4 regions of the Leisingera sp. ANG-M6 genome follow, and region 3 is predicted to be linked to each of the others. Evidence: riboswitches for the same ligand, from Rfam matches in the RefSeq annotation. Region 3 holds a riboswitch; each other region holds the start of a gene.

Region 1 (3,095 bases), on a different contig from region 3:
CCGCCGGGCAGGACATTCTGAAAGGGTCTTAAAACTCCACGCCCTTCTGCGCCTTCACGCCGGCGCGGAACGGGTGTTTGATCTGCCCCATCTCGGTCACTAGGTCGGCGATCTCGATCAGCTCCTCCTTGGCGTTGCGCCCTGTCAGCACCACATGGGTCATCGGCGGCTTCTGCTCCACCAGGAACTCCAGCACCTCCTCCAGGTCCAGATACTCATAACGCAGCGCGATGTTGATCTCGTCGAGCAGAACCATGGTATTGCGCTCGTCCAGGATCATCTCCTTGGCCTTTTCCCAGCCCTTCTGCGCGGCGGCAATGTCGCGCGCCTTGTCCTGGGTTTCCCAGGTGAAGCCCTCGCCCATCGCATAGAACTGGCAGAGATCGCTGAAGTTCTCCTCGATCAGGGTGCGCTCGCCGGTCTGCCAGGCGCCCTTGATGAACTGCACCACGGCGGACGGCATCCCATGGGCAATGCAGCGCATGATCATGCCGAAGCCGGAGGAGGATTTGCCCTTGCCCGGCCCGGTGTGGACGATGATTAGGCCCTTCTCGCCTTCCTTGGTCTTCATCATCCGGTCGCGCGCGGCCTTCTTCTTGGCCATCTTGGAGGCGTGACGGGCGGCTTCTTCCTCTGAGATGCCGGTTTCAGACTTTTCGCTCATGGGGGCTCTCCAGCTGTTTGACCCCATGTCTTGACAAAGAAGCCCGCCATAGCGCAAGGGGGTTCAGCTGGTTCCTGTGAAAACAGGCGAAGAGGGAATGTGAAGGCCTTGCCAAGGCTCAAGCACAGCCGCCCCCGCGACCGTGACCGGATGAGGCCGCCATGCCACTGGGAATACGTCCCGGGAAGGCAGGATGGCCGGCAAGGCCTGAGCGCCTTGGCATCCGCAAGCCGGGAGACCTGCCAGCGAGAGAGAGATCAACGGGCAGACGGGGTGTTCTGCGACCGGGTGAGGGACTGGCACGACACAGTTCCTTTCTGGCCATCCCGCACGCCCTGCCGCGACAGGAGACGCGCTGATGGCTGACGATATGGCAGGCAAGACTGCCAGCACCCAGGGACCGGTCACGCTGACCGTTTGCCTCACCTGCCGCCGCGAGGGCGCCGACCCGGAGGCCGCCCGCCCCGGCGCCATCCTTCACACAGCCCTGGAAGAAGCCGGAATGCCCGAAGGCGTTCGCCTGCGCGGCGTCGAATGCCTGTCCTCCTGCAAGCGCGGCTGCGCCGTGGCCTTGGTCGGCGGCGAAGAACGCTGGACCTATGTCTACGGCGACCTCGACCCGGACCAGCATGTCCCCGAAATTCTGGAAGGCGCCGCAGCCTATGCCGCCACTACCGATGGGGTCGTGCCCTGGCGCGAGCGCCCGCAGACTTTCCGCAAGCAATCCGTTGCCCGCATCCCGCCGGCCAAGTTCTTCTCCGAGGAGTAAACATGAGCGACCTCAACAAGATCCCCGTCACCGTCATCACCGGCTTCCTCGGTGCGGGCAAGACCACCCTGATCCGCCACCTGATGCAGAACCCGCAGGGCAAGCGCCTGGCGGTTGTGGTGAACGAGTTCGGCACCGCTGGCGTTGACGGTGACATCCTGAAATCCTGCGCTGATGAAAACTGCCCAGCGGAGAACATCATGGAGCTGGCAAACGGCTGTATCTGCTGCACCGTGGCCGATGACTTCATCCCCACCATCGAACAGCTGATGGACCTGCCCGAAAAGCCCGATCACATCGTGATCGAAACCTCCGGCCTGGCGCTGCCCAAACCGCTGCTGAAAGCCTTTGACTGGCCCGCGATCCGCTCCCGCATCACCGTCGACGGCGTGATTGCGCTGGCCGATGCCGAGGCGGTCGCCAAGGGCCAGTTCGCCCCCGACCTGGACGCCGTGCAGGCCCAGCGCGAGGCGGACGACAGCATCGACCACGAAACCCCGCTCAGCGAAGTGTTCGAGGATCAGATCTCCTGCGCCGACATCGTGCTGCTGTCCAAGGCCGATCTGGCCGGCGACGCAGGTGTCGAGAAGGCCCGCGCGGTGATCGAGGCCGAGGCACCGCGCAAGCTGCCGATCCTGCCGATGAGCGAAGGCGTCATCGACCCGCGCATCATTCTGGGCCTGAATGCCGCTGCCGAAGACGATCTGGAGGCGCGCCCCAGCCACCACGACGGCCACCACGACCACGAGCATGACGATTTTGAAAGCATCGTTGTCGAAATGGGCGAAGTCTCCGACCCCGAAGCGCTGCAGAATGCTATCGTGAAACTCGCCCGCGAGCGCAATATCCTGCGCGTCAAAGGCTATGTCGCGGTGGAGGGGAAACCGATGCGGATGCTGGTTCAGGCCGTGGGCGAGCGCCTGCGCGCCCAGTATGACCAGCCCTGGGGCGCGCAGCCGCGCAAAACCGCGCTGGTGGTTATCGCCGAGCATGACGACATCGACGAACAGGCCATCCGCGCCGAGCTGGGGGCGTAAGCTGATGCCCCTGACCCGTAAACTTCATGAGCGGAAAGGATCGCGCCCGTCCCGGGGTGGGCGCAATCGCGCCCGCCCATGGGGGCGGGTCGGGCGCAATCCGGGGCTTCCGCCCCGGGACACCATTTTGCTGGCCGGGAAAGGCAGAAACTGATGCACGTCGTCTTCCGCGAAAGCCACGGCCTTGACGAGACCGACACCCCGCAGGACCTCGGGCAGACGCCCGCGGACCTTGTGGTGCTGTCCTTCTCCGACAGCGACCTCGGCGCCTTTGCGGCGGGCTGGCACCGTGCGGACGGCAAGCTGCCCAGCTTGCGCCTCGCCAACCTTGTGGCGCTCAAGCACCCGCTGTCGGTCGACGTTTACGCGGAACAGACACTGGAAGGCGCCAAGGGCGTCCTTGTCCGCCTGATTGGCGGCGAAAGCTACTGGTCCTACGGCCTTGCTACCCTGCAAGACCTTGCCCGGCGCAAGGGCATCGCGCTGGCCATCCTGCCAGCAGACGGCCGCGAGGATGCGCGGCTGGATGAGCTGTCCACCCTGCCAGTCTCCACCCTGCGCCGCCTGCAATCCCTGTGCGACGCCGGCGGCGCCGTCGCTGCTCAGGCGGCGCTTGCACAGCTTT
Region 2 (3,095 bases), on a different contig from region 3:
AGCGGCACCGCCAGCCACACATCCGGCCAGCGCACGCCGCTGAGGTTGCCCATCAGCCAGAACATGATGCCGCGGGCCTGATCCGCATTGGCGGACTTGGCGATAATGAAAGCGGTCAGCGCATTGAATAGCTGCGAGCCGGCAATGCCCGCCAGCACGATCTGCGCAGCTGCGGCGCGGTTGCCCCCTGCCCCGGCGGCCCGCGCCAGAATGGCGACAAAGCCAAACGCCAGCAGTGCGCCGTTAAAGGCACCAAAGGACAGTGACAGGGCGCCGCCGCCAAGTCCTGCAATGGTGACCGCCACCGCCCCGGTCGAGGCACCGGCCGATATGCCCAGAATGTAAGGGTCCGCCAGCGCGTTGCGCAGCAAGGCCTGCAGCACTACACCCGCAACCGCCAGCGCCGCCCCGCAGGCTGCAGCCACCAGCGCCCGCGGCAGCCGGTAGCTCCAGATGATGCCCTGATCCACCGGGTCCACCGGTAGGCCCGCCCCGGCCAGCTTGTTGGCCAAAACGGACAAGACAAGGTCAGGCGCAAGCGAGGTTTCCCCGATCATTGCGCCTGCCAGAACCGCCGCGGCCAGCACCGGCAGGGCAAGGCAAGCGCCCCGGAAGCCCTGCCAGGCCAGTACGGCGGCTGCACTCATGCGCCGTTGCCGATCGCGCTGAGTTCTTCCGCCAAGTCTTCCAGCGCCGGGATGGCGCGGATGGTGGCGTCCATCGCCTGGGCGTCCATCACCACGATGCGGTTGTTTTTAACCGCATCCATCTGGCTGGCGACCGGGTCATTGCGCAGGAACTCAAGCTTCTTCTCGTAGTCATCAGCGGCAAAGCGGCGGCGGTCCATACGGGCAATCACGATCACCGTCGGGTTGGCTTTCGCGATGGTCTCCCAACCGACGGTCGGCCATTCCTCGTCGGTCTCAATGACGTTTTTCAGGCCCAGCTGCTGCATCATGTAGCCCGGTGCGCCCTTCTGGCCGGCCACGAACGGGTCGCTTTCCATCTCGGGCGAGGAGAACCAGAACACAGCGGAGGCGTCGTCCAGCGCAACCTCTTGCGCCTTGGCCACAGCCGCGGCCTCACGAGCCTTGTAGTCGGCGACCAGCTCAGCGCCTTTTTCTGCCTCGCCGAAGATCGCCGCCAATTCCTCAATGCCCTGATAGAGGCTGTCGGTGGTGAACATCTCGGTCCGGGTGCCGTCGCCGCCGGTGGTGTTGTCCTTGCCGACGCAGTCCGCGGGCATCACATAGGTCGGGATACCAAGATCATGAAACTGCTCGCGCTTGGCGACGATGCCTTCGGGACCGATATGCCACTCATACTGGGCAGCCACCAGGCCCGGGCGCTTGGCCACAACGCTTTCAAAGCTTGGGTCATTGTCGGCCAGGCGCTCAACCTTGTCGTTCAGTGCGGCGTACTCGGGCAGAACATCGTTGAACCAGACCGAGGTGCCCAGCACCTTGCCACCCAGACCCAGCGCATAAAGTACCTCTGTTGCGGCTTGGCCAACGGTCACGGAGGACGCAACCGGTGCCTCGAAAGTGACGGTTTCACCGCAGTTTTGAATAGTCAGCGGAAAGTTTTCGCTGGCTGCTGCGGCCTGAGCTGCCGCAACGAATGAAAGGCCCATGAGGCCGGAACGCAGAAACATGATCTTCGATCTCCATGTGTCAATGACCGGAGAACGGGTGAAGGGCATTGACCGGCAAGGCGGAGGGTTTCCCCTTCTTGCGGCGCCAGGAACGGGCGGCGCATCTAGCCGGCAACCTCCCCGGACAACCCCGTCCGGTGTGTTTCGGTTTTCACCGGCAGGTCTCCTGACTGGCGGGTCACTGTCTGTCCCGTCTTCCCGGACCCTTCAGGCCCAGTGACACGATGGGACAGCACTCGCCGCCTACAGTTGCGGGGGCAGTTCCGTTTGGCGCCAGGCGGCACCGCGGATTCCCTCTTAGCCCTTACGGGACCGGTAAAGCGCGGGTAGCGCATCACTTCTCTTGCGGCAAGAAAAACTTCGTCGGTCAGCAGAATTCTTCGGGTCTAGTCATGCAACTCCACGCTCCGTGCAGGCATCGACCCAGGACCCGCGGCAGTTAATTGCGGAAACCGAAAGCGCTGAGTGCTCTAGGCCGCCTTGAAGCACCGGTCTACCAGTGCGTTCGTATCCAGGATCAAAATCGACTCGAACCTGCCGTCTGGTGTTTTGTGCTGCAGGCACCCGGATACATCCTCAGCGATGCTCTTGGAGGTATTCTGCTGGTCCAAGGGCTTCAGTTCAGCCACGCGGTTCTCCGTCGTGATGATTATTTCATCGACGGTGTCCACGAGTATTCCAAACTTCTGCGCGTCATGCTTGAAAATCAGCACTTTCTGATCGCGGCCGGACCCGGGCGGCAGCCCATACAGCACACGTGGATTGAACAGGGTGATAAGCTCTCCCCGCAAATTCAGGATGCCTTCGACGAAGCTCAGTGAAAACGGCGGTTCGAGCAGGTCAATTGGGCGGTTGATCACCTCGCTGACTTCGGAGGTGTCGAGCGCGAACCGTTTTTCGAAAGTGAACTTGATAAATGTGCGCCTTGCCGCGCGGGCCTCCAGTTCAGCGGCCTCTTCTTCCGTTTTCTCGGGTGGAAAAATCTCCTGGCAGGCTTTGGCCGCAGCCACAAAACTTGGCTCCTGCAATAGCTTTGCCGGATCAAGCATCATGACAATCTGGTTGTTCTTATCCAGCAGACACCCGTTCACAAGATCACCGCGCGGCAGGGCCAGCTTGGCAAAGAGCAGCACTTCATCCTCGAAATAGGGCAGGATGCTGTCGATGGAAAAGACCATGAGCCCGACCGGCCCTTCTGCGGTGTCGATGATCAGCATTCTGCGCTCCTTGGGGATCGTGGCCCCAAGCACAAATTTTGCACTATCTCCCATGAATCCGCGGAAATCTATGACGGGCAGGATAACGCCGCGCAGATTTGCAGTGCCGATCACATTGCCACCCACCAGCAGCGACTGTTCCAGCTTGGGAACGGTTCTGACCTCCTTTACAAACCGCAGGTCGATGGCGCAGGTCGTGTGGCCGGTTTGAAATGAAACGCAGG
Region 3 (3,095 bases):
ACGTTATCCGTCAGCTCATACTGAGCAGCCACATCAAAGGTTGTGTAATCCGGCAGCTCAGCGGTGGCAAACGAGTCAAAGAACTGGCTGTCCCAATTGCCTGCCACATGCCGGATGTCCGCGGTGACAGAGCCGCGGCCATTGAAAGTATCCAGTGTGGCACTCAGCAGAAGCTCGTGCTCCGGGCGGCGGATCTCGACCGAGCCATCGGGGTTGGTGGCGTCCAGATAGGTGTAGGACAGACGCAGATCGAGGTATTCGCTGGCTTCCAGGCTTGCTGCCAGCTCAACACCCTTGCGATCACTGTCACCGGCTTGGTTGCGGTAGGAGAACGTGGTTGCGTTCACCATGTAGCTCTCGATCTCGCCTGTCAGCGTCTCGTCGAAATAGGTCACATCAACCAGGCCGCGCCCTTGAAGGAACGGCACCTCAATCCCGAAATCGAAGCTGCGATTTTCCTCCGGCTGCAAGTTCGGATTGCCGAGATAGGTGGTGGAGCCGAATGTGCTGTTGGCAAACAGCTCAAAGTAAGAGGGGTTCACAACACCGGTTCCAGCCGAGCTGTGCAGGCGCACACCGCTGTCTGCAAAAGTGTAAGAAGCACTGGCGGTCCAGCTGGTGGCGTCTTCGAATACGCTGTTGTTGTCGTGGCGCACCCCGAGCTGCAGGTCCAGGCCGTTGGCAAAGCTGCCGCGGTATTCCAGGGCAATCGAATTGGTTTCGCGCGCAAAGGCCGGGTTGGAACTGCTGGAGTCCTTTTCCCATTCCAGCATCGCGTTAAGAAGGTGGTCTGCTTGATCCGCTAACTGCCCGTCCAGGCCGAAGCTCAGCAGGTACTTTGCTGCTTCCGTTTTGGTCTCGGTCGGGGTGCCGCCATTGAAGGACCGGTCAAAGTCAGTGCGTTCGATTGACAGGCGGTGTTTCAGGCGGCCGCCCAATGTGTCCAGTTCAGCATAGACTTGCGCCAGTTGCTCATCCCGGTCACTGAATTGCGTCGGATCATCCACGACATAGCTGGCCGCATCCGTTGCGGTGAAGGAGGTGCGGTCGCTGTCATAGCGTTCATCCGACGTGCGGAAGTTGAAGCCAAGTTTCAGCCGGTCGGTGACCAGGTAGTCGCCTTTCAATTGCAGTGTATTGCGGCGGATGCCGTCTTCTTCACCGCCATCGCCCGAGGTGTCATAGCCGTCGTCATTGTCATGGGCGAAGCTGAAGGCGATACCGCCGCGCTCGGTCCGCGACGAAACCCGGGCCGAGGCCCGGTAGCCGTCGGACCCCGCTTCCGCGCTGCCGCCGTATTCCGTGCCGATGCCGCCGGACTTGGTGATGATGTTGATCACACCGGCCGAGGCGTTGGAGCCGTAGAACACCGATTGCGGGCCGCGCAGGACTTCGATCCGCTCGATATTGGCAGTGTCCAGGCCGGACAGAATGTACTCGCTGTCACCGCCCGAGGCTTCGACGCCGTCGATCAGGATCAGCGTGTGATTGGCTTCTGCGCCGCGGATGCGGACCTGAGTAAAGCTGTCGCCGGAGCCGTTCACCATCAGGCCGGGAACCGAACGCAGCGCGTCCTGGACGGTGGTGATGCCGCGATCATCGATCTCCTCGCTGGTCAGGACCGAGACGGAGCGGCCGTACTTCTGGGCCTCGACCGGCGTGAAGCCGCCGGAGATGATGATCTCCCCCAGATCGGTGACTTCTTCATCCTGAGCGGTTGCGATTACAGGGGCGGCGGCCAGGGCGGCGGCCAGGGACAGGCTTGCCTTGCGCATATTCCATTCCTCCCGGCCCACGCAGCAAGCACAGGCCAAGCGGCTGCCCATACCGGGCAGCATGTTCATAATTTTGGTCTTTGGAAGGCAATGCCCCCGCAGACGGTGAAAACTGCCACCACTACGGAAGGTCCGTTATCTTCGGCGCGCCCCGCACCGCGATAGGGTGATCATCCTGGCAGGTCTCCTGACTTGCGGGTCGAGGCTTTGCTGCGCCTTCCCGCCCCTTGGGGCAGTGGCATACCGCAGCATTGCTCTCCGCTCACAGTTGCGGGGGCAGTCACGGATTCGGCGCCTGTTGGCTACACCTCACCGTGTTCCCTTTTAACCGGGTGGTCTCCCAGCCGGACCAGAATGGTCGGGACTTAGGCAAACTGAACTTATTCTGTCAAGCGGGAGAATTCGCAACCTGAGTAGAAATGGCCTTGGGCTGGCATCCATATCGCCGAATTTGCCTTTCCAATTTTTCAAGTGACGATGATTGATTACGCATACAAAAAACTTCGAAAGGCAGCGGTGTTTCCCCGTTCCTCTGATAGGAACATGCCTGCCTATTGATCCCTGCAGCACTGCAGGAGAAAAACCATCGGCACCGGACGGCCAAGTGAACAGAACATGATTCTCTTGACTCAGAAATTCCGGTTTGCCATTCAGCCAAGGTGACCGGTTCCGCGAGTGTTTCAATGCGCAGCGGAAGAAATAGGGAACACGGTGCGGCGTACCCAAAAGGGACCAAATCCGTGACTGCCCCCGCAACTGTGAGCGGTGAGTGACGCTGAATACGCCACTGGGAACATCCCCGGGAAGGCCAGCCGAGCCAGGACCCGCGAGTCAGGAGACCTGCCGGACACGGGGACTGAGGCTCCGCTTGCGGGGTTACTGCCCTTTTCCACCGGACGCCGGGGTGCGCGTCTGGCGCGTGTGCCGTTCAGGCGTTTCCGTGCCGCTACTCCCCGTTGTTCATTCCTGATTGCAGGTGCGCCTGTATCGTCGAATGAGGACGAAATGAAACTGAACTACCTGGCCGCTGCTCTGGCCGTTTCCCTGCCGGTTACCGCTTCGGCGCATTTCCAGCTGAACTACACTGAACAAGCGCTGATCGAAAAGCCCGGCGACGTGCCGATGGGCCTGGTGTTCTGGCACCCGATGGCCAACGGCCATGCGATGGACATGGGCAAGCCGGAAGAGTTTTTCATGATCCACAAAGGTGAAAAGACCGACCTGTCGGACCGCCTGGAACCCGCCACCTTCAAAGGGGCTGAAAACGAAGCTTCGGCTTACAAGGCCTCGGTCCCGGTCAAGCGGTCCGGCGACTATGTC
Region 4 (3,095 bases), on a different contig from region 3:
CTGAGGCGCACCTTGTCCTTCAGCTCTTCGGGAATGTCCTGTTCACTCAGGCTGTTGCTGAGGACCACAACCGGTTTGGTGTAGGGCCATTGGCCGAACCCCAGCACGGTGCGGAATGAGCCCGTCCCCATGACCAGCCCGTCTACGCTGTCCATGAAGGCGGCAAAACCGCCATCGTCATCTTCGGCGTCGGGCTGTTTGAGCAGCCAGTCCAGCGAATGGTCCTGCCGGGCCACGAAGCCGTCGAGGCTGGTGGCGATGAAGACGTGGCCGGTGGTCATCGGATTCTCCTGCATATCATTTAACTATACGTCATATAGTTAAATGCAATTCGTGTTCCAAGGGGCCAGCGTAAGATTCGCTGCGTGCGAATCGATCTGCAGCGGCTGGCAGCGCCTAACCGCATGAAAGATAAGCGCTTGCCGCAAACGGGCTGGCGGATGCCGGTTTGAGATTCTGGACATCCCTGTCCCTGCAGGCATGGCAAACATGCATGTCTTTTTCCGGTTTTGGCGGGTCGGATTTGTCTCCGCCGGCGGCGCGGGATTCGGGCATTTTCCGCTTCAGCAAGGTGCCGCCCCTAGGGGTGGAGAATTGGGAAGCTGGTGAAATTCCGGCACTGCCCCCGCAACGGTGACCCCGGGCAAGGCATGGCAATAACCACTGAAGCAACGGCTTCGGGAAGGTGCCAGGCCCCGCCGCCGAATGGCCCCGGGACAGTCCGGAAACCAGCCTTGCCCCGAAAACGTCAACCGCGGGCGGCGGCGGGGCGGTTGCAGGCGCGTGGCCTGCAATCTCTCTATCCATGCCCGCAGCCAAGCCAACCTGCCGCGGGGATGCGGCAAAGGAGAGAAGCAGATGCTTCACGACAGCGAAATTCTGGCCAAACTGGTCGCCCGTCAGAAAAACTATTCCCTGGAGCAGGCGTTTTACACCGACCCGGGCGTGCTGGATCTGGACATGCGCCAGATCTTCTACCGCGAATGGCTGTTTGCCATTCCCGCCTGCGAGATCCCGAAGGCGGGCAACTTCGTGACCCATCAGGTCGGCGCCTACAACGTCATCATCGTGCGCGGCACCGATGGCGAGGTGCGTGCCTTCCACAACGCCTGCCGCCACCGCGGTTCTGTTGTGTGCAAGGCCAAGAAGGGCAACTCGCCCAAGCTGGTCTGCCCCTACCACCAGTGGACCTACGAGCTGGACGGCTCACTGCTGTGGGCGCGCGATATGGGGCCGGACTTCGATGCCTCCAAACACGGGCTGAAGCCGGTGCATTGCCGTGACCTGGCCGGCTTGATCTACATCTGCCTGGCGGATGAGGCGCCGGACTTCGACGCTTTTGCCGCAGTTGCGCGCCCCTATCTGGAGCCGCATGACCTGGGTAACGCTAAGGTCGCCTATGAAAGCTCGATCATCGAGAACGGCAACTGGAAGCTGGTCTGGGAGAACAACCGCGAGTGCTATCACTGCGGCGGCAACCACCCGTCACTGTGCCGGACCTTCCCGGAAGATCCGTCGGTGACCGGCGTCGAGGGCGGTGAGACCCCGCCGCATCTGCAAAAGCATTTCGACCGGATCGAAGCGGCGGGCGTGCCGGCGCAGTTCCAGATCGATGCGCGCGGCCAGTACCGGGTGGCGCGGATGCCACTGAACGAGGGCGCCGAGAGCTATACCATGGACGGCAAGGCGGCAGTGGCCAAGAAACTCGGCCGGGTGCCCTTTGCCGATGCCGGCACGCTCTTGAAGTTCCATTACCCGACCACCTGGAACCACTTCCTGCCAGATCATTCCATCGTGTTCCGGGTGACCCCGATTAGCCCGACCGAAACCGAAGTCACCACCAAGTGGCTGGTGCACAAGGACGCGGTGGAAGGTCAGGACTATGACCTGAAGCGGCTGACCGAGGTCTGGGTTGCCACCAACGACGAGGACCGCATCGTGGTAGAGGACAACCAGCGCGGCATCAACTCGCCCGCTTATGAGCCCGGTCCCTATTCGGAAGTGCAGGAGAGCGGCGTCATCCAGTTCTCCAACTGGTACGCCGACCATCTGACCCGCGCGCTGACCGGCCGCCACCTGATCGCGGCGGAGTAAGCGTATGGGACTGCAGGCAAACTTCGAGACGCTGGACGAAACCCTGGCGTGGAAGGACGACGAGATGCTGGAATGCGTCTCTGTCGTGCCGGAAGCGCCGAACACCGCCACCTTCAGCTTCCGCGCGCCTTCGGGCGCGTGGTTCAAATACCAGCCGGGCCAGTTCCTGACCCTGGAGCTGCCGGTGCCGGGGGAGACAGTCTGGCGGACCTATACGATCAGCTCCTCGCCGTCGCGGCCCTTGTCGATCTCAGTGACGGTGAAGGCGCAAGGAGACAGCATCGGCACCCGCTGGATGCTGGACAGCCTGAAACCGGGCATGTTCCTCAAGGCCTCCGGCCCGGCGGGCGTGTTCACCCTGCCCAAGCGCCCGAACGGCAAGTTCCTGTTCATCTCCGCAGGCTCCGGGATCACACCCAGCCTGTCGATGACCCAGTACCTGTTCGACCGCGGCCAATCGCCGGACGTCTGTTTCATCAACTGCGCCAAGCGCCCCAGCGAGATCATCGCCCGGCGCCAGCTTGAGGGCATGGCGGCGCGGGTGCCGGGCATCAAGCTGCACTTCGTTGTGGAGGAGGACGACCCCTATCAGGTCTGGACCGGCTACCGCGGGCAGCTCAATCAGATCATGCTGGGCCTGATCGCCGGTGACTACCTGGAGCGCGAGGTCTATTGCTGCGGGCCGGAGCCGTTCATGCAGGCGGTGCGCGACATGCTGAACGGCCTGGGCTTCGACATGGAGAACTACAACCAGGAAAGCTTTGGCGCGCCGGTGGAGACAGAGGCAGATGCGCCGGAGCTGGACGATGTTGTTCCGGCAGAAACCGCCGCCGCCGAGATCACTTTTGCAGCGTCGGGCGTCACCGCAACCTGCACCGAGACCGACACCGTGCTGGCAGTGGCCAAGGCGTCGGGCCTCAACATCCCGTCGGGATGCACCTTCGGCATTTGCGGCACCTGCAAGGTCAAGAAGACCGCAGGCGACGTGCATATGGTCCACA

What was found. A riboswitch is a leader RNA that binds a small molecule or an ion and turns the genes downstream of it on or off. The one in region 3 is predicted to bind cobalamin.
Region 1: linked by a shared signal. The riboswitch ahead of RA24_RS01530 (DUF1636 family protein) and the one ahead of RA24_RS12265 (TonB-dependent receptor plug domain-containing protein) in region 3 are both predicted to bind cobalamin.
Region 2: linked by a shared signal. The riboswitch ahead of RA24_RS19185 (ABC transporter substrate-binding protein) and the one ahead of RA24_RS12265 (TonB-dependent receptor plug domain-containing protein) in region 3 are both predicted to bind cobalamin.
Region 4: linked by a shared signal. The riboswitch ahead of RA24_RS10955 (aromatic ring-hydroxylating oxygenase subunit alpha) and the one ahead of RA24_RS12265 (TonB-dependent receptor plug domain-containing protein) in region 3 are both predicted to bind cobalamin.

Annotation. Positions count from the first base shown of each region.
Region 1 covers NZ_JWLG01000003.1:24,222-27,316, forward strand. Annotated here, with positions in the region: gene cobO (cob(I)yrinic acid a,c-diamide adenosyltransferase) at 29-664, opposite strand; cobalamin riboswitch at 716-925, shown strand; gene RA24_RS01530 (DUF1636 family protein) at 1,023-1,433, shown strand; gene cobW (cobalamin biosynthesis protein CobW) at 1,436-2,470, shown strand; gene cobN (cobaltochelatase subunit CobN) at 2,624-3,095, shown strand, end outside.
Region 2 covers NZ_JWLG01000022.1:92,437-95,531, reverse strand. Annotated here, with positions in the region: gene RA24_RS19190 (FecCD family ABC transporter permease) at 1-647, opposite strand, end outside; gene RA24_RS19185 (ABC transporter substrate-binding protein) at 644-1,654, opposite strand; cobalamin riboswitch at 1,794-1,986, opposite strand; gene RA24_RS19180 (chemotaxis protein CheW) at 2,125-3,095, opposite strand, start outside.
Region 3 covers NZ_JWLG01000014.1:41,660-44,754, reverse strand. Annotated here, with positions in the region: gene RA24_RS12265 (TonB-dependent receptor plug domain-containing protein) at 1-1,775, opposite strand, end outside; cobalamin riboswitch at 1,936-2,144, opposite strand; cobalamin riboswitch at 2,423-2,637, shown strand; gene RA24_RS12260 (DUF4198 domain-containing protein) at 2,781-3,095, shown strand, end outside.
Region 4 covers NZ_JWLG01000013.1:219,335-222,429, forward strand. Annotated here, with positions in the region: gene RA24_RS10950 (dihydrofolate reductase family protein) at 1-296, opposite strand, end outside; cobalamin riboswitch at 553-751, shown strand; gene RA24_RS10955 (aromatic ring-hydroxylating oxygenase subunit alpha) at 859-2,094, shown strand; gene RA24_RS10960 (hybrid-cluster NAD(P)-dependent oxidoreductase) at 2,099-3,095, shown strand, end outside.